DNA from 3 places in the Aquipuribacter aurantiacus genome. Region 1 is predicted to be linked to each of the others. Evidence: riboswitches for the same ligand, from Rfam matches in the RefSeq annotation. Region 1 holds a riboswitch; each other region holds the start of a gene.
What was found. A riboswitch is a leader RNA that binds a small molecule or an ion and turns the genes downstream of it on or off. The one in region 1 is predicted to bind S-adenosylmethionine.
Positions count from the first base shown of each region.

Region 1 (7,159 bases):
CAGGCCAGCATCGTCAGCGCCGAGACCGGCGCGGGCAACGGCGTCGTGCTCATCGGCACCGACCCGACGTTCCGCACCCACCTCAAGGGTCTGCAGGCGCAGCTCGCCCGCGCCCTGCTGTGGAGCTCGACCGTCGACTGAGGCCCGCGGCACCACCTGCACGCACAGGCGCCCTGCACCGCTGCTGGGGTGCAGGGCGCCTGTCGCGGTCCGAGCGGGTACCGACCAGCGACACGGGAGGCCGCGGGGGCCGGGTCGCGCCGTCGGGCGCGCGTGCCGTGTCGCTGGTCGGTACCCGCTCGGACCGCGACAGGCGCCCTGCACCGCTGCTGGGGGGCAGGGCGCCTGTCGCGGTCCGAACGGGGACCGACCAGCGACACGGCACGCGCGTCCGACGGCGCGACCCGGCCCCCGCGGCCTCCCATGTCGCTGGTCGGTACGCGAACCGCGGACCGGTCGGCTCAGAAGGCCGGCAGGACGTCGCCCTGGGACCAGGTCTCCTCGATGTAGGCCCGGACCTCGTCGGAGCGGAGCAGCTCGTCGAGCAGCACGATCCGCTCGTCGTCGGCGTTGTCGTCACGGCTGGTGAGGAAGTTCGCGTACGGGCTCTCCGCGGCGTCCTCCACCAGCAGCGCGTCCTGCACGCTCAGGCCGGCCTCGAGGAAGTAGTTCCCGTTGAGGATCGCGAGGTCGAAGTCGGCCAGCGAGCGGGGCAGCTGCGCGGGGTCGGTCTCGACGAACTGCAGGTCCTTGGGGTTCTCCTCGATGTCGAAGACGGTGATGTCGCCCTCGACGTCCGGCAGCTCGATGAGGTCGGCCTCGGCCAGCAGGTCCAGCGCGCGGGCCTGGTTGGAGCCGTCGTCGGTGATGCCGACCAGGGCCCCGTCGGGCAGGTCGGCCACGTCGGTGACGGACTCGGAGAACGCGGCGTAGGGCTCGACGTGGACCCCGTCGAAGGCGGTCAGCTCGTAGCCGAAGTCCGCCTCCTGCGCGTCCAGGTACGGCTGGTGCTGGAAGTAGTTGGCGTCGACCTCGTCCTCGGACAGCCACCGGTTGCCGATGGCGTAGTCGTCGAACTCGACGATCTCCAGGTCGAGGCCGGCGTCGGCGGCCAGCTCGGTGTCGACGAAGCTGAGCAGGTCCGCGTGGGGGACGGCGGTGGCCGCGACCCGCAGCGGGCCGTCGGCCGCGGCGCCGGTCGCCTCGGCGTCCGCCCCGTCGTCCGAGCCGCAGGCGGCCAGCGCCAGGACGGACACGGCGGCGAGGGCGCCCAGGCGGGTGGCGGCGGTCAGGGACGGTCGGGTGGTGCGCATGGTGGTCCTCCTGTGGTGGTGGCGTCGACGGTCGCCGGCGCCTGGCTGGGGTGGTGCGGTCGGGTGGGTGGTGCGGTCTGGTGGGTGCCGCGTCTCAGCGGTGGTCGAGACGGCGGGCGAGGTGGTCGCCGAGGGCCTGCAGCAGCTGGACCATGACGACGAGGACGACGACGGTGAGCACCATCACGACGGTGTCGAAGCGGCGGTAGCCGTAGCTGATGGCCAGGAACCCCAGTCCCCCGCCACCCACGGCGCCGGCCATGGCGGAGTACGCGACCAGCGTGATGAGGGTGGTCGTCGTGGCCGCGACGAGGCCGGGCGTGGCCTCGGGCAGGAGCACCTTGGTGACGACCTGCCGCCGGGTGGAGCCGATGACCTCGGCCGCCTCGACGGTGCCGGGGTCGACGTCTCGCAGGGCGGCCTCGACCAGGCGGGCGAAGAACGGGATCGCCCCGATCGCCAGCGGCACGGCTGCCGCGGTCGACCCGACGCTGGTGCCGGTGATCAGCCGGGTCACGGGGATGAGCGCGACCATGAGGATGATGAACGGCAGCGAGCGGGTGACGTTGACGACGGCGCCGACGACGCGGTTGGTGCGGGGCATCGGGCGCAGCCCCCCGGGGCTGCTCGCGTGCAGCAGGACCCCCAGGGGCAGCCCCAGCAGCACGCTGACCAGCCCGGACAGGCCCACCATCCACAGCGTCTGCAGGGTGGCCTCGGTCAGGCCCTGGGTGATGACGGGGCGGGCCAGGGACTCCAGCAGCTCGTTCACGCGACGACCTCTGCCCGGGAGCCGAGCTCGCGCGCGGCCGTGACGATGTCGTGGGCGTCCAGCGTCCCGGGGGCGAGCCGGACCCGGGACAGGTGCGTACCCCCGATGGTCTGCGCACCGCCGGCCACCAGGGCGAGGTCGGCCTCGAGACGTCGTGACAACCGGGAGACCACGGTGGCGGCGGCCTGCTCGCCCACGGTGACGACGTCGACCCAGGGCCCGCTGCCCGTCCCCGGCGTGGGCAGGGGGACGAGCTCCGCGGCCAGCGACGAGCCCTCCAGGCGCACCAGCTCGTCCAGACGGCCCTGCTCGACCACGCGGCCGTCGGCGAGCACCACCACGGAGTCGCAGACCTCCCGCAGCACGGACATCTCGTGGGTGACGACCACGACGGTCAGCCCGAGCCGCTGCCCGACGTCGGTGATGACGCCCAGCACCTCACGGGTGGTCGTCGGGTCCAGCGCCGACGTCGGCTCGTCGCACAGCAGGACGGACGGGTCGTTGGCCAGCGCGCGGGCGATCCCGACGCGCTGCTTCTGCCCGCCGGACAGCTGGGCAGGGTAGGCGTCCTCGCGGCCGGCCAGCCCGACCAGGCCCAGCAGCTCCCGCGAGCGCTCCCGGCGACGGGCCCGCGGCACCCCCGCCACCTCCAGCGGCAGCGCCACGTTGTCCGCGGCGGTGCGGTTGGCCAGCAGGTTCGCGTGCTGGAACACCATGCCGACCCGACGACGCGCCTCGCGCAGACGGCGGTCGTCGAGGGCGGACAGGTCCTCGCCGTCGACCACGACCGATCCCGAGGTCGGCCGCTCCAGCGCGGTGAGGCAGCGCACGAGCGTGCTCTTGCCGGACCCGCTCGGCCCGACCACGCCCGTGACGCTGCCCCGGGCGAACGTGATGTCGACGTCGTCGAGCGCGACGACGGTGCCCTGACGGGTCGGGAACTCCTTGCGCAGGGCGCGGCAGACGATCATGTGGACCTCCGGTGACGTCCTCGCGGGGTGGGCGGGGGCGCGGACGAGCGCGACCGTGGAGCACGTCCCGGGGGTGACCCGGGCGCGCCGACGGTGGCGGGGTGGGTGGGGTGGTGCGTCGCTGCGGGCGCTACCGGGAGCCCGGTGTCGTCGCTGCGACCGGGACGGGCGGGTCACGCCCGTCGGGTCAGTCCCGGCAGCGGGTGGTGGTGGCGCGGCACAGGTCGACGACCAGGCGGCGCGTCAGGACCTCGCCCGAGCAGGCGCAGGTCCGGTGGTGCGAGCGGTGCGGTTCCACGGATTCCTCCATCGGTCCTGGCGGAAGCACCTTCGACTCCCCTCACGGGGGTCGCGGTTGCTGCGGCGTCGACGAGCCAGGTCTCTCGGCCGCTCTGGATGGTGGTCCAACGGTAAGGCATCGCGGCGACGCCGACGGACCACCCCCCGGGGGGCGGGACCCTCGTCGACCTCCGGAGCGCCCCGCGAACGGACGACCGGGCCGCCGGCAGGGATGCCGACGACCCGGTCGTACCCGCCTCGGCGGGGTGGATCAGCTGCTCAGAACGAGAGGCTGGTGAGGAACTCGAAGCTGTCCCGGGCGAACTCGGGGCTCGCGGGAGCCCCGTCCCGCTCGATGACGTAGTAGGACACGTGACCCTCGGCCGCGGCGAGGATGGGCGCCCAGTCGATCTCGCCCTCCCCGACGTCGGTCGGGGTCGCGCGAGCGTCCCCGTTGAGCGTGCCGTCCTTGATGTGCAGCAGCTCGATGCGGTCGGAGTAGGTCTCGATCAGCTCCGCCGTGTCGACCCCCGCGTCCTCGGCCCAGAGGATGTCCAGCTGGAACGTGACGAGCTCGGGGTCCGTGAGCGGCACGAGCGCCTCCCACGCCGAGGTCGTCTCGCCCGTCTCCGGGTTCGTGACCTGGGTGGTGAACTCCCACTCGTGGTTGTGGCCGAAGATCTTGCCGGTGCCGTTGGCCACGGACTGCTCACCGAGGGTGTTCATGGCCTGCGCCGTCGCGACGACGTCGGCGTAGGTGCTGCTCCCGTCGCGAGCGATGCTGGGCGGCGGGAACCCGCCCGAGCCGACGTACTGCTGGCCCACCTCCTTGGCGAAGGCCAGGTTCGCCGCGAACCCGGTCGGCGACACGTTGCCGTGCGAGCTGGGCTGCTGCAGGCCGTAGGAGTCGAGCAGCGCGGACCAGGTCTGCGCGTCACGACCGCCGTAGGTCCCGCCGAAGGGCTCCACGTTCTGGAACCCGATGTCCTCGAGCTCACCGAGGACCGTCTCGATGCCGACCTCACGGACCCAGCTGTTGTAGCTGAACATCTGGATCGAGATCTGGTCGGGCGACAGGCAGCGCGACTCGCACTCGAGGGTGCGGACCAGCTCGGAGACGTCGCGGACGAGCAGCTCGTGGTCCGTCCGGTCGAGGAAGCGCTCCAGCTGCTCCACCGCGCGGGTGTCGCGGCCGGCGGCCTCGTGACGCTCGGCCTGGCCGAGGAAGGCCCTCAGCTGGGCTAGGTCCCGCTTCGACACCTCACCGGAGGCGGCGAGCCGCGCCAGGTTGGCCGCGACGTCGGCGTACGACGTCTCGACGAGGATGGTCGCGGCGAAGGTCTCGCTGCGGCCGGCCTCGTCGGTGGCGGTGACGACGACCTGGTGACGCCCCAGGGACAGGTCCCACAGGTCGATGGTGTCGCCGTCGACGACGTCGCCGTCGACCCGGGTCACGACCGAGGCGATCCCGGACGTGGCGTCCGTGGCCTCGACGTCCAGCGTGATGCTGTCCGAGCTGCCGTAGGTCTGACCCGCGGTCACACCGGAGACGGTGAGGACCGGGTCGACCGTGTCGATCGAGATCGTCGTGCTGCCGACCTCGGAGATGTTCCCGGCGGTGTCGATCGCCCGGTACAGGACCGTGGTGACGCCCTCGGCCGTGATGTTGAACGGGTTGATGTTGCCGTTGTTGGCGCGGACGTTGGTCCACGTCGTGCCGTTGTTGACGGAGTACTCGACGCGGGCCAGGGCCCCGTCGTCCGTCGCGGCCAGACGCACCGCGACCGGCTTGGTGGTGAACCAGCCGTTGGCGCCCTGCGGCGCCGCGGGCGTGGTGGTCAGGCTGACCGTGGGCGCCGTGACGTCCGCGGCGCCGTCGCCGATGAACTCGAAGGTGTCGACGTCGACGCCACCGGTGCTGGTGACGTAGATCGTGCCGGTGCCCTCGGGGAACGCGGTGACGTCGCCACCGACCGTGGCCCACGACTCGGAGTCCACGTCGAAGGTGGCGAACGGCTCGGCGTCCAGGGCGTCCCAGCGGAAGGCGAGCTCGCCCTCGCCGCTGGCCCGGACCTCGACCGCGTCGATGCCGAAGAAGTTCACCGGCTCGTAGCCGATGTGGTCACCCGCGTCGAAGCCGGTGATCTTCGACAGCGCGCCGGCGGTCTCGTCGGCGACGACCTCGACACCGGACTGGATGTCGGCGTGCTCGGCCTCCTGCGTGAACGGCTTGAGGATGAGCGACACCTCCCCACGGGCGGGCGGGATGTCGCCGTTGCCGGCGTCGGTGTAGCTGGCGACGATCACCGAGAACAGCTTCTCGGTCTCGCCGTGCTCGGGGGCGTCGGGCGAGGTGTTCCAGGCGCCCTGGCAGCCGGAGCCGAGGACCTCGGGGTGAGCGTGGTCGGCGTGACCCAGACCCAGGGTCCAGCGCAGCCGCGAGCAGACCGGGGTGTCGCCGTCCTCGGGGTCGGAGACCGAGAACTTGTAGGGGATCCGGTCGCCCCAGGCGAAGAACGAGCCGTCGGCCGGGTAGTCCACGGTGAGGGTGGGCGCGACGTTGCCCACCGTGATGGCGAAGGCGGTGATCCCGATCTTGCCCTCGGGGTCGGTGACGCGGAGCCGGACCTGGTACTGGCCCAGCTCGGTGAACGTGTGGGTGGCCGAGACCCCCGTGGCGTCGTACACCCCGTCACCGTCGAAGTCCCACTCGTAGGTCAGGGCCTGGCCCTCGGGGTCCGTGGACCCCGCGCCGTCGAAGGTGACGGTCAGCGGCGCCTCGGAGGAGCTGATGGGGTCGGCCGCGATGACGGCGTTGGGCGACTTGTTGCCCGGCGCCCAGTCGACCCGGTACAGACCGGCCTCGGGGTTCTGCCGGAAGAAGCCGTTGCCGTAGTCGAGGATGTACATCGACCCGTCGGGCCCGAACTCGATGTCGATCGGGCTGTCGGTGATCGGCTGCACGTTGCTGCGCAGCTCCGCGTTGGGCAGGAAGTGCGTGATGTCCGTGACCGGGCCGTCGAAGTCCGGGATGGTCAGCGCGGCGATGTAGTCCTGGCTGAACTCGTAGAGGAACGCCGTGCCGTCCCAGTGCTCCGGGAACTGCCCGGCCGACGTGACGGTGTCGTCGAAGCGGTAGACCGGGCCACCCATCGGGCCCTGGCCGCCGGGGCCGAAGTCCGTGAGCTCGGGCCAGGGCTGGTCGTTCGTGTTGTCGCCGTACCAGAGCTGGGGAGCCGTGGCCGGCGGCAGCACGGTCAGACCGGTGTTCCAGCGGGAGTTGTTCTCCGCACCGGCGTCGCAGTCGAAGAACTCCCCGGGCGTGGCGGTCTCGAAGTCCCACTCGTTGTAGTTGGCGTTGGGGCCGTGGCAGAACGGCCAGCCACCGTTGAGCGGCTCCGTGGTGCTCTGCCACTCGACGTAGCCCATGGGGCCGCGCTGGGCGTTCGCCGTACCCGCGTCGGGGCCGTACTCGCCCCACACGACCGCGCCCGTCTCCTTGTCCACGTCCATCCGGAACGCGTTGCGCAGGCCCATCGCGAAGATCTCGGGCCGGGTCAGGTCGGTCCCGGGCTCGAAGAGGTTGCCCTCGGGGACCGTGTACGACCCGTCCTCCTGGACGTCGATGCGCAGGATCTTGCCGCGCAGGTCGTTGGTGTTGCCCGGCCCGCGACGCGCGTCGAAGCCGGGGTTCATCCGGGGGGCGTCGTTGTTGGGCGCGTACCCGTTGGCGCCGGGCGCGCCGGCCGGGGTGTTGTCACCCGTGGACAGGTAGAGCAGGCCGTCGGCGTCGAAGGCCACGTCACCGGCGACGTGGCAGCACT
Region 1 covers NZ_JBPKAO010000009.1:74,287-81,445, reverse strand. The annotation lists gene ACR80Q_RS13010 (M14 family zinc carboxypeptidase) at 1-141, shown strand, start outside; gene ACR80Q_RS13005 (MetQ/NlpA family ABC transporter substrate-binding protein) at 462-1,313, opposite strand; gene ACR80Q_RS13000 (methionine ABC transporter permease) at 1,408-2,085, opposite strand; gene ACR80Q_RS12995 (methionine ABC transporter ATP-binding protein) at 2,082-3,056, opposite strand; SAM riboswitch class I at 3,360-3,459, opposite strand; gene ACR80Q_RS12990 (PQQ-dependent sugar dehydrogenase) at 3,615-7,159, opposite strand, start outside.

Region 2 (7,159 bases), on a different contig from region 1:
GCGAACGCGGTCTCCATCCGGATCTGCTGGTCGAGCAGCATCCCGACGAGCAGGGCGAACGGGTCGGAGCCCAGCAGGTGGTCGGCCCGGTCGTCGCCGGTCAGCCGCAGCCCCGCCACGATCAGCCGCCGTCGCCCTTGACCGCCAGCACGGGGCAGGTCGCGTCGAGCAGGATCCGCTGGGCGTTGCTGCCGAGGATGAGCTTGCCGACGGGCGAACGACGGCGCAGGCCGATCACGATGACGTGGGCCTCGACCTCGTCGGCCACCGCGAGCAGGTCGTCGGCCGGGTCGCTGCTGCGCGGCAGGTGCCGCACCTCGTAGCTCAGACCGTGCTCGTGCAGCTGCTCGGTGAAGGAGGCCAGGTCGGCCTCCACCGCCTCGGCGGTGTCCTCCTTGCTGCTGACCACCACCAGGCGGACGTTCCGACGGACCGCCGCGTCCACCCCGTGGGCGAGCGCCGCTCGTCCCTCACGGCTGGGCAGATAGCCCACCACGACGGCCATGGCACCTCCTGGTCGACGGTCCCGTCCCTCGTCGGACGGGTTCTACCGGTGCCACCGTAACGGTCCCCGCCGGGCCTCGTACGCTGGGACGGTGGCGAGCCGTGACGGGGACGGGTGGGTGAGCTGCCGGTGCGGCTCGCGACACTGGGGGCTGAACGGCGCGGCGGGCCTGGTGCTCTACCGCGACGGCGCGGACGGGGCCGAGGTGCTGCTGCAGCACCGAGCCTCGTGGGTCCACGACGGCGGTACCTGGGCGGTGCCGGGGGGCGCCCGGGACTCCCACGAGGACCCCGTCGCCGCAGCCCTGCGGGAGGCCAACGAGGAGGTCGGCGTCTCCGCCGGGCACGTGCAGGTGTGGGCGACGCTGACCGGCACCGACCACGACGACTGGCGCTACGACTACGTCCTGGCGCGGGCGGGTGAGGACGCGCGGGTGCACGCCGCCAACCACGAGACCGCCGACCTCAGCTGGGTGCCCGTGACGCTCGTCCCCGACCTGCCGCTGCACCACGGGCTGGCGCGGGACTGGCAGCGGCTGTCCGAGCACGTCCGCAGCGCCGCCGCGGGCTGAGGCGGCGCCGAGGCGTCCGCCCCTACGCCCGGCAGCGGTCGTCGTCGCGTGGCCTGAGGTCGTGGTCCGCCCCGGCCAGGGTCCGGGCCAGGACCGCGGCCACGGCCTCCGTCTCCACGAGGAACCCGTCGTGGCCGTACCGGGACCTGACCAGCTCCAGCCGGGCGTCGGGGACGTGCTCGACGACCTGCTCCTGCTGCTCCGGCGGGTACAGCCGGTCGGAGTCGACGGCGACGACGGTGGTGCGGGCGCTCACCGTCGCCAGGGCCGCGGCGGTGCCGCCGCGGCCTCGACCGACGTCGTGGGAGTTCATCGACCGGGTCAGCGTGACGTACGAACCGGCGTCGAAGCGGCCGGCCAGCTTGCCGGCCTGGTGGTCCAGGTAGGACTCGACGGCGTAGCGACCGTCGAGGTCCGGGTCCTCGCCCGGCTGCGGGTCGCGACCGAAGCGGGTGTCCATCTCCCACCGCGAGCGGTAGGTCACGTGGGCGATGCGGCGTGCCACCCCCAGCCCGTCGACCGGTCCGGGGCCCGGTCGGTCGTAGTAGTCACCGCCGTGCCAGCCGGGGTCGGAGGTGATGGCGGCGACCTGGGGCGCGCACCACGCGATCTGGTCCCCGCTGGCCACCGCCGTGCTGGCGAGCACCGCGACGGAGGCGACCCGCCCGGGGTGGCCCACGGCCCACTCCAGCGCGCGCATCCCCCCCATGGACCCGCCGGTGACCATGGCCCAGCGCCGGACGCCGAGCCGGTCGGCCAGCAGGGCCTCCACCGCGACCTGGTCGCGGATGCTGATGCGCGGGAACCGGCTCCCCCAGGCCCGGCCGTCCGGGGCCAGGCTGCCGGGGCCGGTCGTGCCCTGGCAGCCGCCCAGGACGTTGGGGGCCACGACGAACCAGCGCCGGGTGTCCAGCGCCAGGCCGTCGCCGACGACACCGCCCCACCAGCCGGGCGAGGGGTGGGCGGGCCCGGCCGGTCCGACGACGTGGGAGTCGCCGGTGAGTGCGTGCAGCACGAGCACCGCGTTCTCGACCGTCCCGTCCGGCCCGGTCCGCGGGGTGCCCCAGCTCTCGTAGGACACCCGGACGTCAGGCAGCACCGTCCCGGACTCCGTGCCCACCGCCCCGACCCCGACGACCGTGCGCCCGCCGAGGGGGTCTCCGTCCCGCCATGACCTCACCTCAGGCGCCCTTGGCCGCCCGGAAGCCCGCCTCGAGGTCCGCGAGGATGTCGTCGAGGTGCTCCAGCCCGACCGACAGCCGGACCAGTCCGGGCGTGACCCCGCTGGCCGCCTGCTCCGCCTCGCTCAGCTGGCTGTGCGTGGTCGACGCGGGGTGGATGACCAGGCTGCGCACGTCGCCGATGTTGGCGACGTGGCTGTGCAGCTCGAGCGCCTCGACGAAACGACGCCCGGCCTCGACCCCCCCGGCGATCTCGAAGGCGAGCACCGACCCGGAACCACGCGGGGCGTACTTCTGCGCCCGGTCGAACCACGGGCTGCCGGGCAGGCTCGCGTAGGCCACGCGCTGCACCTCGTCGCGGTCCTGCAACCAGGCGGCGACGGCACGGGCGTTGTCGACGTGCCGCTCCATGCGCAGGCTCAGCGTCTCGATGCCCTGGGCGACGAGGAACGCGTTGAACGGGCTGACGGCGGAGCCCATGTCACGCAGCAGCTGGACCCGCGCCTTGAGGACGTAGGACAGGTTGGCGCCGAGCGGGCTGCCGACGCCCAGGTCACGGCCGTAGACCAGGCCGTTGTAGCTGGGGTCCGGGGTGTTGAAGCCCGGGAACCGCTCGGGCTGGGTGGTGTAGTCGAAGCGGCCGCCGTCGACGATGGCGCCCGCCACCGCGGTGCCGTGCCCGCCGAGGAACTTGGTCGCCGAGTGCACGACGACGTCCGCGCCCCACTCCAGGGGCCGGATCAGGTAGGGCGTGGCGACCGTGTTGTCCACGACCAGCGGGACACCCGCCTCGTGCGCGACGGTCGCGACCCCCTCGATGTCGAGGACGTCCTGGTACGGGTTGGAGATCGTCTCGCCGAAGAACGCCTTGGTGTTCGGCCGTACCGCGGCGCGCCAGCTGTCCAGGTCGTCGGGGTCCTCCACGAACGACACCTGGATGCCCAGCTTGGGGAACGTGTAGTGGAGCAGGTTGTACGTGCCGCCGTAGAGGCGGGGGCTGGACACGATGTGGTCGCCCGCCTCCGCGACGTTGAGCAGCGCGACGGTCTCGGCGGCCTGGCCGCTGGCCAGCAGGAGCGCTCCGACCCCGCCCTCGAGGCTGGCGATGCGCTGCTCGACGGCGTCCTGCGTCGGGTTCATGATCCGGGTGTAGATGTTCCCGAACTCCTTGAGCGCGAAGAGGTTCTCCGCGTGCTCCGTGCTGGTGAAGGCGTAGGAGGTGGTGGCGTAGATCGGCAGCGCCCGGGCTCCCGTGGTGGGGTCGGGCTGCTGGCCGGCGTGGATCTGACGGGTCTCGAAGGACCAGGCGTCGTTCATCAGGGGTGGACCTCCGTGGTCACCGGGGCCCGCCGAGCGGGCCCGCGCTTGCCGTCACCGATCGGTGACGGCCAGGTCCTCACCCGGGGCACCCCACCGCGGAGGAGGGTTGCCGACCAGCGAGCCGGGGCTTGACGCTGGTGCTCATGACCTGCGCGGAGCCTACGACACGGGGTCGGCAGGCCGCCAGGCGTCCGGATGACGGAACCCGGACGGGTCACCCGCCGCGTGCGTGGCCTCGAGCGGGCCGACCGCGACGAGCGGGCCGACCGCGAGGGCCGGGACGGCCGGGGTCACAGGGTCAGCGCGGGGGTGACGACCGCGCGCTGCGCGTCGCCCGGGTCGTCGCCGACCAGGACGAGCTGGAAGTGCCCCGGGGGCACGAAGGCGAGCGCGAACCGTCCCGTCTCGTCGCACTCCTCCCGGCTGGCCCCGGCGGCGGTGCGGACCTCGATCCCCCGCCGGCCGCCGGGCGCGACCCAGCCGTCGATCCGGTGCCCGCCCTCGACGTCGCTGATGGCGAGCATGACGGTCATCGACTCGCTGCCGAAGGTGACGGTGCGCACCTCGTCGTCGCCGCGGGCGCCGACCCCGGTGGACTGGGTCTGCTGCAGTCGCATCAGCTCGAGCTCCAGGTCGAGGTCGATGCCGGTGAACGCCTCCACCTCCAGCGAGAAGACCACCCGCTCCGACAGCCCCGACGGCACCGGGTCCAGCTGCTGCCACATCTGGCGCAGCTCGGCCGCCAACGACGACGCCGCGGCCGGCTCGTGCTCCCCGCCGCGCTGCTCGGCGACGCGGTCCCCGGCGTCCCCCGCCCGGTCCGGCCGGCCATCGGCGCGGTTCACGTCGTCGTCCACTGCGACTCCTCGCCCAGGTGCTCCCGCAGCTTCTTGAGGCACCGGCCCCGGGTGGGGCCGATGCTGCCCATGGGCATGCCCAGGTCGACCGACAGCGACGCGTAGTCGGGCCGGTCGGAGAAGGCCACCACGCGCAGCAGCCGCTGGCAGCGCTCCGACAGCCTCCCGACCGCCGACCACAGCCGCCGGGCCCGGTCGTCGTCGATGACCGTGGCCGCGGGACCGGGGGACGGGTCGGGGCTGACCGCCAGGAGCGGCTCGGGGTCGGCGACGGCGACCCGCGCGCCCGCGGCCGTGCGGGCCGCGTCCCGGCGCACGGTCACCAGCAGCCAGGCCAGGACCGCCTGCGGGTCCCGGACCTGGTCCCGCCGACGCGCCAGCGCCATCCAGGCGTTCTGCACGACGTCCTCGGCGGTGGCGTGGTCGACCCGGTAGGCCCGGGCGGTGTGCCACAGGGTGGGGGTCAGCAGGGTGACCAGCTCGGCGCTGGCGCGGTTGTCCCCGTCGCACCAGGCACGGAACAGCGCCGCGGAGCGGTCCGCGAGCTCGTGCCGCCTGGGCCCGGGTGGCGCCGGCACCACGGCCAGGTCCGGTAGCGCGTCACCGGGGCGTCGCGCCGTGGCGTCCCGCGCCCCCGGCACGGCCGCGGTACCGGCCGTACCCGCAGGGGGGACGGTGCGGTTGCTGACCATCGGACCTCCTGACGGACGCCGACGGGTCTCGTCGGGTACGCGCTGGGTGCTCGGCGGCTCCGTCGCTGGACAGGCTGCCGACGTAGGACGGGTGCGGACGGACCGTACCCGCTCCCCGATCACCACCACCAGCCTCCAGCCATGACCGCAGGAGCGGTCATGGCCGGCGGTTGATACCCGCCGCAGCATCATGACCACCGACGCGGCGGCCCGGCCGCCCTGCCCCGGGCCGAGGACGTCCACGGCGCCCCGAGGCCGTGGTCGAGGCACCGCAGGACCAGCGCGGCCAGGGGCTCGTCGTCCCCGCCCAGCAGCGCCCGTTCCGCCAGCACCCCGGCCGCGGTCCCCTCGCCCGCCGCCCAGCAGAGCCAGGCGTGCGCGGCCAGCACCGTCGCCCGCTCGGGCCCGGAGGTGAGCGCGGCCATGCGACGCAGCACCGGTGAGCCCACCCGGGTGGCCCGGGCGCAGGCGGGGTCGGTCAGCACCTCGTGCAGACGCGCCCCCGCCCTGTCCCGCCGCGCCGCGAGGGCCGCGGAGGACGTCGGCGCGACCGGGGCCGGCCCGGCCGGGCGCAGCGACCCCCCGGGCAGCAGGACGGCCAGGCAGGCGTCCCGCAGCGCGGGGCTGACCCACCACGCCGCGGCCAGGGTGCCTGCGAGCTCGGGGTCCGGCCCCTCGGGCAGGCAGTCGACCCACCGGGCGAGCAACCGGTCCGACACGGCGTCGGTGACACCGGTCGGTGCGGGCGTGGGGGCGGGCGTCGATGCGGGCGTCGATGCGGGCGTGGGGGCGACCGACCGCGCTGCGGCCAGCGCCCGGGCCCGCTCGGCCTGGGTCACGGTGCCCTCGGGGGCGACGGAGTCCCGGTCCGTCGCGGGGTTGCGACCGGCCAGCACGAAGCCGGCCGCGACGGGGTGGTGGCGCGCCTCGGTGACGGGCGTCCCCTGCGGCGGGCAGCAGGCCCGGTCCTCGCACAGCACCGACCGGAACCGCGAGGGACCCACGACGAGCACGTCGAGCACCCCGAGCCGTCCCGGTGCTCCGTCGACGACCTCCTCGTCGTCCGGGTCGCCGTCCGCCGGGTCTCCGTCGTCCGGGTGGCTGTCGGCCGGGTCACCGGCCCCACGGACCGGCAGGGCGGCCCCGAGGAGCGCGTCGGCCCACCCGGTCGGCAGGTCGTCGGGGTCCTGCGCGGTGTAGACCAGCAGCAGCGACGTGCTGCAGCCGTTGCGCAGCAGCACCCGTTGCAGGTGCTCCCAGAGGAGCCCGGTGGTGGCCGGCGGGCCGCCCGGCTCGTAGTCGCAGCGCAGCGACGCCCCCACGGAGCGGTCGTCGGCGACCCCGATCACCACCAACGACCGCTGCGGGGTGAAGCCGAGCAGGTAGGGCACGGCCGCGACCGCCCCGGCCGGGTCGCGCAGCCGGATGTCGGGCGGGGGGTGGGAGGCGGTGGGCGTCGGGGTCGCTCGCGGGTCCATCCCCCGAGGCTGGCCCCGCCAGCCCCCCGGCGACCCGGCGACCTCGGGCTGTGGACGAACCCTCAGGGCTGTGGACGACCGCTCAGGCGACGGACCCCTGCACGACCCGGTCCCGGGCCTTCTCCCAGTCCAGGAAGTGGTCGACCTCGGACAGGACCGCGCCCGCGAGCCAGGCGGCCACGAGGGCGTCGTCGGCCAGGCCGAAGACGCCGAGCAGCGCCTCCGGCACGAGGTCGACCGGGGACAGGACGTAGAGCATCCCGGCCACGACCCCGAGCGCCCGTCGGCGGTCCCAGTCGCGGTAGGCCCCGCGGGCAGCGGTGAGCACGAGCCGTGGGAGCGCACCCAGCCGTTGGGCGAGGCCGTAGGGGCCTCCACCGCGGAACACCTCCAGCAGCACCCGCAGGGCTGCCACGCGTCCTGGTCTCATCCTCGTCCTCCCGTTCCTCGAGAAGCACAACGGTACGCCGACCGTCGCCGTTCCGACCGCCCCGAGGTTCCCCGCCGTCGAGGACCTCAACCCAGGTCGGCCAGCTCCCGGGCCAGGTCGTCCAG
Region 2 covers NZ_JBPKAO010000007.1:15,735-22,893, reverse strand. The annotation lists gene ACR80Q_RS10895 (HhH-GPD-type base excision DNA repair protein) at 1-122, opposite strand, end outside; gene ACR80Q_RS10890 (universal stress protein) at 122-505, opposite strand; gene ACR80Q_RS10885 (NUDIX domain-containing protein) at 597-1,076, shown strand; gene metX (homoserine O-acetyltransferase MetX) at 1,099-2,196, opposite strand; gene ACR80Q_RS10875 (bifunctional o-acetylhomoserine/o-acetylserine sulfhydrylase) at 2,258-3,574, opposite strand; SAM riboswitch class IV at 3,614-3,726, opposite strand; gene ACR80Q_RS10870 (hypothetical protein) at 3,868-4,434, opposite strand; gene ACR80Q_RS10865 (RNA polymerase sigma factor) at 4,419-5,126, opposite strand; gene ACR80Q_RS10860 (DUF4192 family protein) at 5,315-6,604, opposite strand; gene ACR80Q_RS10855 (YkvA family protein) at 6,687-7,019, opposite strand; gene ACR80Q_RS10850 (DUF885 domain-containing protein) at 7,121-7,159, opposite strand, start outside.
Region 2: linked by a shared signal. The riboswitch ahead of ACR80Q_RS10875 (bifunctional o-acetylhomoserine/o-acetylserine sulfhydrylase) and the one ahead of ACR80Q_RS12995 (methionine ABC transporter ATP-binding protein) in region 1 are both predicted to bind S-adenosylmethionine.

Region 3 (7,159 bases), on a different contig from region 1:
CCTTCAACTTCAACAACTTCACGCTCATCTACTTCGTGACCGGGGGCGGCCCGAACATCCCGACCGCGCCCATCACGATCGGCAGCACCGACCTGCTCATCCACGTCGTGTACACGCTGGGCTTCGAGAGCGGCGGCGGCCAGCAGTGGGGCTTCGCCTGCGCGATCAGCGTGTTCATCTTCGCCATCGTCGCGACGATCTCGGCGCTCGGCTTCCGTCAGACCCGCTCGCTCGAAGAGATCAACTGAGGGGCTGGACATGACCAAGTGGTTCGCCGACACCGGCTGGCGTCACCTCGTGGGCCTCGCGGCCCTCGTGTTCGCGCTGTTCCCCATCGTCTTCGTCGTCAGCGCGTCGCTGAACCCCGCGGGCACGCTCACGGCCAGCAACGCGCTGTTCAGCGACATCAGCCTCGAGAACTACCGCGACCTGTTCCGCTCACCGGTGTACCCGTACGCCAACTGGTACGTGAACACGCTGTTCGTCGCCACGGTGACGGCGGTGGCGCAGGTGTTCGTCGCCAGCCTGTCCGCGTACGCGTTCAGCCGGTTCCGCTTCGCCGGTCGGCGCGTGGGGCTGCTGGGCCTGCTGCTCATCCAGATGTTCCCGCAGATCCTCGCCGCCATCGCGATCTTCCTGCTCGTGTTCGAGATCGGCCAGCTGTTCCCCGGCATCGGCCTCGGCACGACGGTCGGGCTCATCCTCGTCTACATGGGCGGCGCCCTCGGGGTGAGCACGTTCCTCATCAAGGGGTTCTTCGACACCATCCCCAAGGAGCTCGACGAGGCCATGAAGGTGGACGGGGCGGGTCACGCCCGGGTGTTCTTCACCATGGTGCTGCCGCTGTCCGCCCCGGTCCTGGCCGTGGTCGTGCTGCTCGCGTTCATCACCACGCTCAACGAGTTCCTCGTCGCCAGCATCCTGCTCACGGCCCCGGAGTCGCAGACCCTCGCCGTCGGGCTCTACCAGCTGGTCAGCAGCCAGCTGAACGCCAACTGGGGCTTCTTCGCGGCCGGGGCGCTGCTCGGCACCATCCCGCCCGTGCTGCTGTTCCAGTGGCTGCAGAAGTACATCGTCTCCGGGCTGACGGCGGGCTCGGTCAAGTAGGGCGACCCCGCACCGGTCAGGACCCGGGGCGGCGCCCCCGTCCGCGGCCCCCAGGACCGGGTCGGGCCGATTAAGCGGGGACGACGACCCCCGGCTGCCGCGCGGCGCCCAGGGCGTGCGCGAGCTCGGTCTCCAGCCCCAGGTGGGCCACCGGGTCGGCCACCGCCGCGACCTCGCGCTCGAGCTCGCGCACCAGCGGGATGACCCGCTCGCCGAAGGCCTGCACCTCCTCCCGGACGTGCAGGAACCCCAGCAGCAGCAGGTCGACGCCGATGAGCCGGTAGGCCAGCACCCGCCGGGCGACCTGCTCCGGGGTGCCGATCAGCCCGGTCCGGAACCCGTCGTTGTACTGCACCAGGTCCGTGAGGTCGCTGTCGGCCCACATGCCCCTGCCGTCGCGCGTGCTGCTCCCGGCCTGCTGCACGGCGTCGCGGAACCCCTCGACCTTGGCCACGTCGGCGTGGGCGACGATGTCCTCGACGACCTGCCGGGCCTCGGCCTCGGTGTCGCGGACCACCGCGAAGCCGTTCAGGCCGAACCGCACCCGTCGGTCGGCGGCCGCGGCGTACCCACCCACCTCCGAGACCTGCTCGGCGACCGCGTCGAACCCGGCCCCGTTCATGAGGTACCAGTCGCTGGCCCGCCCGGCCATGTGCCGGGCGTCGGTCGAGTTGCCGCCCTGGAAGATCTCCGGCAGCACGTCCGGTCGTGGTCGGAACGTCAGGTCCCGGGTCCGGAAGTAGTCCCCGCGGTAGGTGAAGTCGTCCGTGGTCCACGCCCCGCGCAGCACGTCGATGAACTCCTCCGACTGCCGGTAGCGCTCGCCGTGCTCCAGCCAGGTCGCGCCCAGGCTGAGGGCCTCACCCTTGAACCAGCCCGACACGACGTTGAGCGCGAGGCGTCCGCCCGTCAGCTCCTGGGCCGTGGCGGCCCACTTGGCCAGGACGGTCGGCGGCCAGAAGTACGGGTGGACGGCCGCGATGACCGTCAGCCGCTCGGTGGCCAGCAGCAGCGCCAGCGAGAACGAGGTCGACTCGTGCTGGGAGTCCGCCCCGTAGGAGGCGCCGTAGCGGACCTGGGTGAGGGCGTAGTCGAAACCCGCGGCCTCGGCCGCCCGGGCGGTGTCGACGTTGTAGGCGGGGGAGTGCTCGGTGCGCTGCGGCAGCGTCGACACCACGAGCCCGCCGGACACGTTGGGCACCCAGTAGGCGAAGCGCAGCGGCTCGGAGGGGGCGTCGGGACGCGAAGACGGTGTGCTCATGCGACGGCTCCGGTCAGCTGTGCGGCGGGCGCCGCGGTACGGGTGTAGCGGCCGTCGTGGTGGACCAGCGGCCCGGACCGGTGGGCCGGCCGGACGCCGTACCCGCCCCGGGCGAGGTGGGGGTCGGCGGGTCCGGGGAGGTCGAGGTCGTCGCGGACGTCGTGGACCTCCCCGAGGACGACGAGGGAGTCCCCGGCGTCGACGAGTCGCAGCACGGCCCCCGACACCCGGGTCACCGTCCCGTGGACGTGGGGCAGGCCGTCGTCGGCCCAGGACCAGGTGGTCTCCTCGGTGAAGCGCCGGGAGGCGTCGGCGGCGAACCGGCGTGCGACGTCCTCCTGGTCCGCTGACAGCAGGTGGGCGGCGTAGCGGCCCGAGCGCAGCAGCGTGCCCAGGCTGGAGGAGGTGCGGGACACGTTGAACGACAGCAACGGCGGCGAGATCGACACCGAGGCGACGGACACGGCGGTGAACCCGACGGGTGAGCCCTCGTGCGCGGACGTCACGACCCAGACGCTGGAGGCGTCGAGCCGGAACGCGCGCCGAAGGTCCACCGCGGGTCCACCCCAGGCGGGGGTGGTGGTCACGGTGAGCTCCTTGGTCCCGGGCGCCGTGGCGGCCCGGGCTCGTGCGGTCAGGTGGTCCGGTGCAGGTCCGAGCGAGGTGGTCGGCTCAGGACGGACAGACCGCGGAGCAGGTGTGCAGCAGGTCGACGGCACGTCGACGCACGAGAGGGGTGCTGAACATCGGTTGCTCCTCCATCGGTCCTGGCGGAAGCACCCGCACCCGTTGCCGGGGGTTGCTGCGACGTCTACGAGCCAGGTCTCTCGGTCGCTCTGGATGGTTGCAGGACGAAGGTGGCAGACCGGGCGGGTCCTGTCCAGGTCCCGGTCGATCCGTCTCGGCGTCTGGGACGGCGGTCGTGCCGGTCGGGTCAGCCGTCCCCGCGCAGGGTCAGCACGACCTCGTCGAGGAAGTCGTCGACCTCGTCCTGGTCGTAGCCGGTGCGGAACTTGGTCGGGGCGAACCGGACGGCCACCACCTCCTCCGCGGTGAGGGTCGTGGGTCGGCCCACGTGGACCTGCTGCAGCGCGTCGGCGACCCGGTCGAGGAACGCGTCCACCTCGTCGGCGGCGTAGCCCTCACGCCACTTGGTCGTCGTGAACGTCCGGCTGCGGACGGCGTCCACGGTCAGGGTCATGGCCCCGATCCTCTCGCGCCACGGCCGGGTGGGGCGGCGGGACGGGCCCGACGGTGCCCGGTCCCATCCGTTCGGCTCAGCCGGCCAGGGCGTCGCGCATCGGCACGAACTTGGCGGTCGACTCCGCGAGCTCGGCGGCCGGGTCCGACCCCTCGACGATGCCGCAGCCCGCGAACAGGCGGATCTCGTGGCCGTCCGGGTCGAGCTGGCCGCACCGCAGCGCGATGCCCCACTCGCCGTCGCCCGCCGCGTCCAGCCAGCCCACCGGCCCGGCGTAGCGACCGCGGTCCATGCCCTCCAGCTCGGCGATGAGGGCGGCCGCGGCCGTCGTCGGCGTCCCGCAGACCGCGGCCGAGGGGTGCAGGGCGGCCGCCAGGTGCAGGCTCGACACGTCGTCGCGCAGGACGCCGGTGACGTCGGTGGCCAGGTGCATGACGTTGGCCAGGTGCAGCACGAACGGCGACTCCGGGACGTTGGTGCCGGCGCAGAAGGGGGTGATGGCCTCGACCACGCTGCGGACGGCGTACTCGTGCTCGCCCAGGTCCTTGCTCGACCGGGCCAGCGACGCCGCCAGGGCCAGGTCGTGGGCGTCGTCACCGGTGCGGCGGATGGTCCCGGCCAGCACGCGCGAGGCGACCAGCCGCATCTGCGTGCGGACGAGCATCTCCGGGGTGGCGCCCACCAGTCCGTCGACGCTGAACGTCCAGGTGGAGGGGTAGGCGTCCGCCAGGCGCCGCAGCAGCGCGCGCGGGTCCAGGGGGGACCCGGTGCGGGCCAGCAGGTCCCGGGCCAGGACGACCTTGGCCACCTCGCCGGCCTCGATGCGGCGGACGGCGGCCTCCACCAGTGCCTCCCAGGCGGCGCTGCTCACCGCGCCGTCGGCGAACGCGACCGGGCCCGGTCGTGGTGGGGCGGGCGCCACGGGCGGCGGCCCGTCGACCGGTCCCGGGATCACGCCGTCGGTGTTGCCGTCGGTGAGGGTGGTCCTCGTCAGCCACCAGCGCCCGTCCCGGTGCCCGACGACCGTCGCCGGGACGACGAGCTGGCTGGTGCTGGGCGAGCCGTCGGCGAACGCGAACGACCCGAAGGCCACCGGACCGGTGCCCCGCAGGCCCACGTCGTCGCGGACCACGGCGCCGGCCAGCAGCCGCTGCCACCGCCGCTCGGCGGCGGCGAACCGGTCGGGGCCGGTCGTGCTCACCCGGGCGGTCTCGCCCCAGCCCACGAGACCCTCGCCGCGCCGCACCCAGGACAACGGGGCCTGCCCGGGGGGCAGCAGCTCCAGCAACGGGCCGGGGTCGTCGATCTCGACGGTGCGTGACACGAGCCGGGCGCCAGGACGGGCGGCCGGCTCGGCGTGGTCTGCCATGGTGCTCGACATCGTGATCACAGGGTAGGTCGCCACCGGTCGTGCCCGCGCCCCGGGCGTCGTGGGACGATCTGCAGGTGCCCGACACCCCGGTCCGCGCCCAGCTGGACAAGCGTCCCGACGAGGTCTCGTCGATGTTCGACGGGGTCGCCGAGCGGTACGACCTGACGAACACCGTGCTGTCGCTCGGCTCCGACCGCCGCTGGCGTCGCATGGTGATGCGCGACCTGGACGCCCGCCACGGCGAGCGGGTCCTCGACCTGGCCGCCGGCACCGGGACGTCGACCGAGCCGTTCGCCGACGCGGGGGTGCGGGCGGTGGCCTGCGACTTCTCCCTCGGCATGCTCCAGGTCGGCCGGCGTCGTCGACCGGACATGTCGTTCCTGGCCGGTGACGCAACCCGGCTGCCGTTCGCCGACGCCTCGTTCGACGCCGCGACCATCTCCTTCGGCCTGCGCAACGTGGTCGACCCCGACGCCGGGCTGGCCGAGATGCTGCGGGTCGTGCGTCCCGGTGGCCGCCTCGTCGTCTGCGAGTTCAGCCACCCCACCTGGAAGCCGTTCCGGGCCGTCTACGACCGCTACCTGCTGCGGGTGCTGCCCGCGGTGTCGCGCGTGGCCTCGTCCAACCCGGAGGCCTACGACTACCTGGCCGAGTCGATCCAGGCCTGGCCCGACCAGCAGGCGCTCGCCGAACGGATCCGGGCGGCCGGCTGGAGCCAGGTCACCTGGCGCGACGCCAGCGCCGGCATCGTCGCCCTGCACCGCGCCGTCCGCCCCTGACCCGGCGGGCCCGCACCGGTCCGGCCGTCCTGACCGACGGGTGGCACACGGACTGGTCGTGATCCGGCCGCTCCACCCCCCCGATCACATCACCTGCGTGTGCCACCCCCGCCCGGCCCGCCCGGCCCGCCCGGCCCGCCCGGCCCGCCGGCCCGGGCCACCCGTCCGGCGGGGCGGCCGGCCCCGTCGTACCCTTGTGAACACGTGCACAAGTCCGGTGCGCATGTCCCTGGAGGTCCACGCGTGAGCACCCTGACCGAACAGCCCGTCACCGCGGTCGACGACGTCCCCGCGGAGGCCGACGTCGTCGTGGTCGGCGCGGGCCCCGCCGGCGCGACGGCCGCGGCCTACCTCGCCCGGACCGGCCTGCACGTGGTGCTGCTGGAGAAGACGGCCTTCCCGCGCGAGAAGGTCTGCGGCGACGGGCTGACCCCGCGCGGGGTCAAGGAGCTCGTCGCCCTCGGCGTGCAGCACCGCGAGGAGGACGGCTGGATCCGCAACAAGGGCCTCCGCATCATCGGTGGCGGCCAGCGGCTGCAGCTGGACTGGCCCGAGCTCACCGGGGTGCCCAGCTACGGCCTGGTCCGCCCCCGCGCCGACCTCGACGAGGTGCTGGCCCGGACCGCGCAGCGGGAGGGCGCGCAGCTGTTCGAGCAGACCTCGGTCACCGGCCCGGTCCTGGACGCCACCGGCCGCATCACGGCCGTCACCTGGGCCCGCCACGACGAGCGGGGCCGCAAGACCGGCCTGACCGGCACCGTCAGGGCCAGGCTGGTCGTCGCCGCCGACGGCAACTCCAGCCGGCTCAGCCTGGCCATGGGCCTGATCAAGCGCGACGACCGTCCGCTCGGGGTCGCGGTGCGGACGTACTACACGTCCCCGCGCACCCACGACGACTACCTGGAGTCCTGGCTCGAGCTGTGGGACGGCCCGCCCGGGCAGTCCACGCTGCTGCCGGGCTACGGCTGGGTGTTCGGCGTCGGGGACGGCACGAGCAACGTCGGGCTCGGCATCCTCAGCAGCTCCAGCGCCTTCGGCAAGGTCGACTACAAGGAGCTGCTGCAGCGCTGGGTCGCGACGATGCCGGCCGACTGGGGCTTCACCCCCGACAACCAGACGATGGCCATCAAGGGCGCGGCCCTGCCGATGGGCTTCAACCGCACGCCGCACTACACCAAGGGCCTTCTGCTGGTCGGCGACGCGGGCGGCATGGTCAACCCGTTCAACGGCGAGGGCATCGCCTACGCCATGGCCAGCTCCCGGATCGCGGCCGGGGTGATCGCCCAGGCGATGGCCATGCCGGAGCACGCCCGCGAGCGCGCTCTGCAGGCCTACCCCAAGGCCGTCGAGGCCGAGATGGGCGCCTACTACGCGCTGGGCCGGGTCTTCGTGAAGATCATCGGCAACCCCTGGGTGATGGCCACGGCGACCCGCTACGG
Region 3 covers NZ_JBPKAO010000004.1:317,507-324,665, forward strand. The annotation lists gene ACR80Q_RS08155 (ABC transporter permease subunit) at 1-248, shown strand, start outside; gene ACR80Q_RS08160 (sugar ABC transporter permease) at 259-1,107, shown strand; gene sfnG (dimethylsulfone monooxygenase SfnG) at 1,178-2,368, opposite strand; gene ACR80Q_RS08170 (flavin reductase family protein) at 2,365-2,955, opposite strand; SAM riboswitch class I at 3,124-3,215, opposite strand; partial or broken gene ACR80Q_RS08175 (DivIVA domain-containing protein) at 3,315-3,443, opposite strand; partial or broken gene ACR80Q_RS08180 (DivIVA domain-containing protein) at 3,468-3,569, opposite strand; gene ACR80Q_RS08185 (isochorismate synthase) at 3,646-4,950, opposite strand; gene ACR80Q_RS08190 (demethylmenaquinone methyltransferase) at 5,073-5,720, shown strand; gene ACR80Q_RS08195 (geranylgeranyl reductase family protein) at 5,964-7,159, shown strand, end outside.
Region 3: linked by a shared signal. The riboswitch ahead of ACR80Q_RS08170 (flavin reductase family protein) and the one ahead of ACR80Q_RS12995 (methionine ABC transporter ATP-binding protein) in region 1 are both predicted to bind S-adenosylmethionine.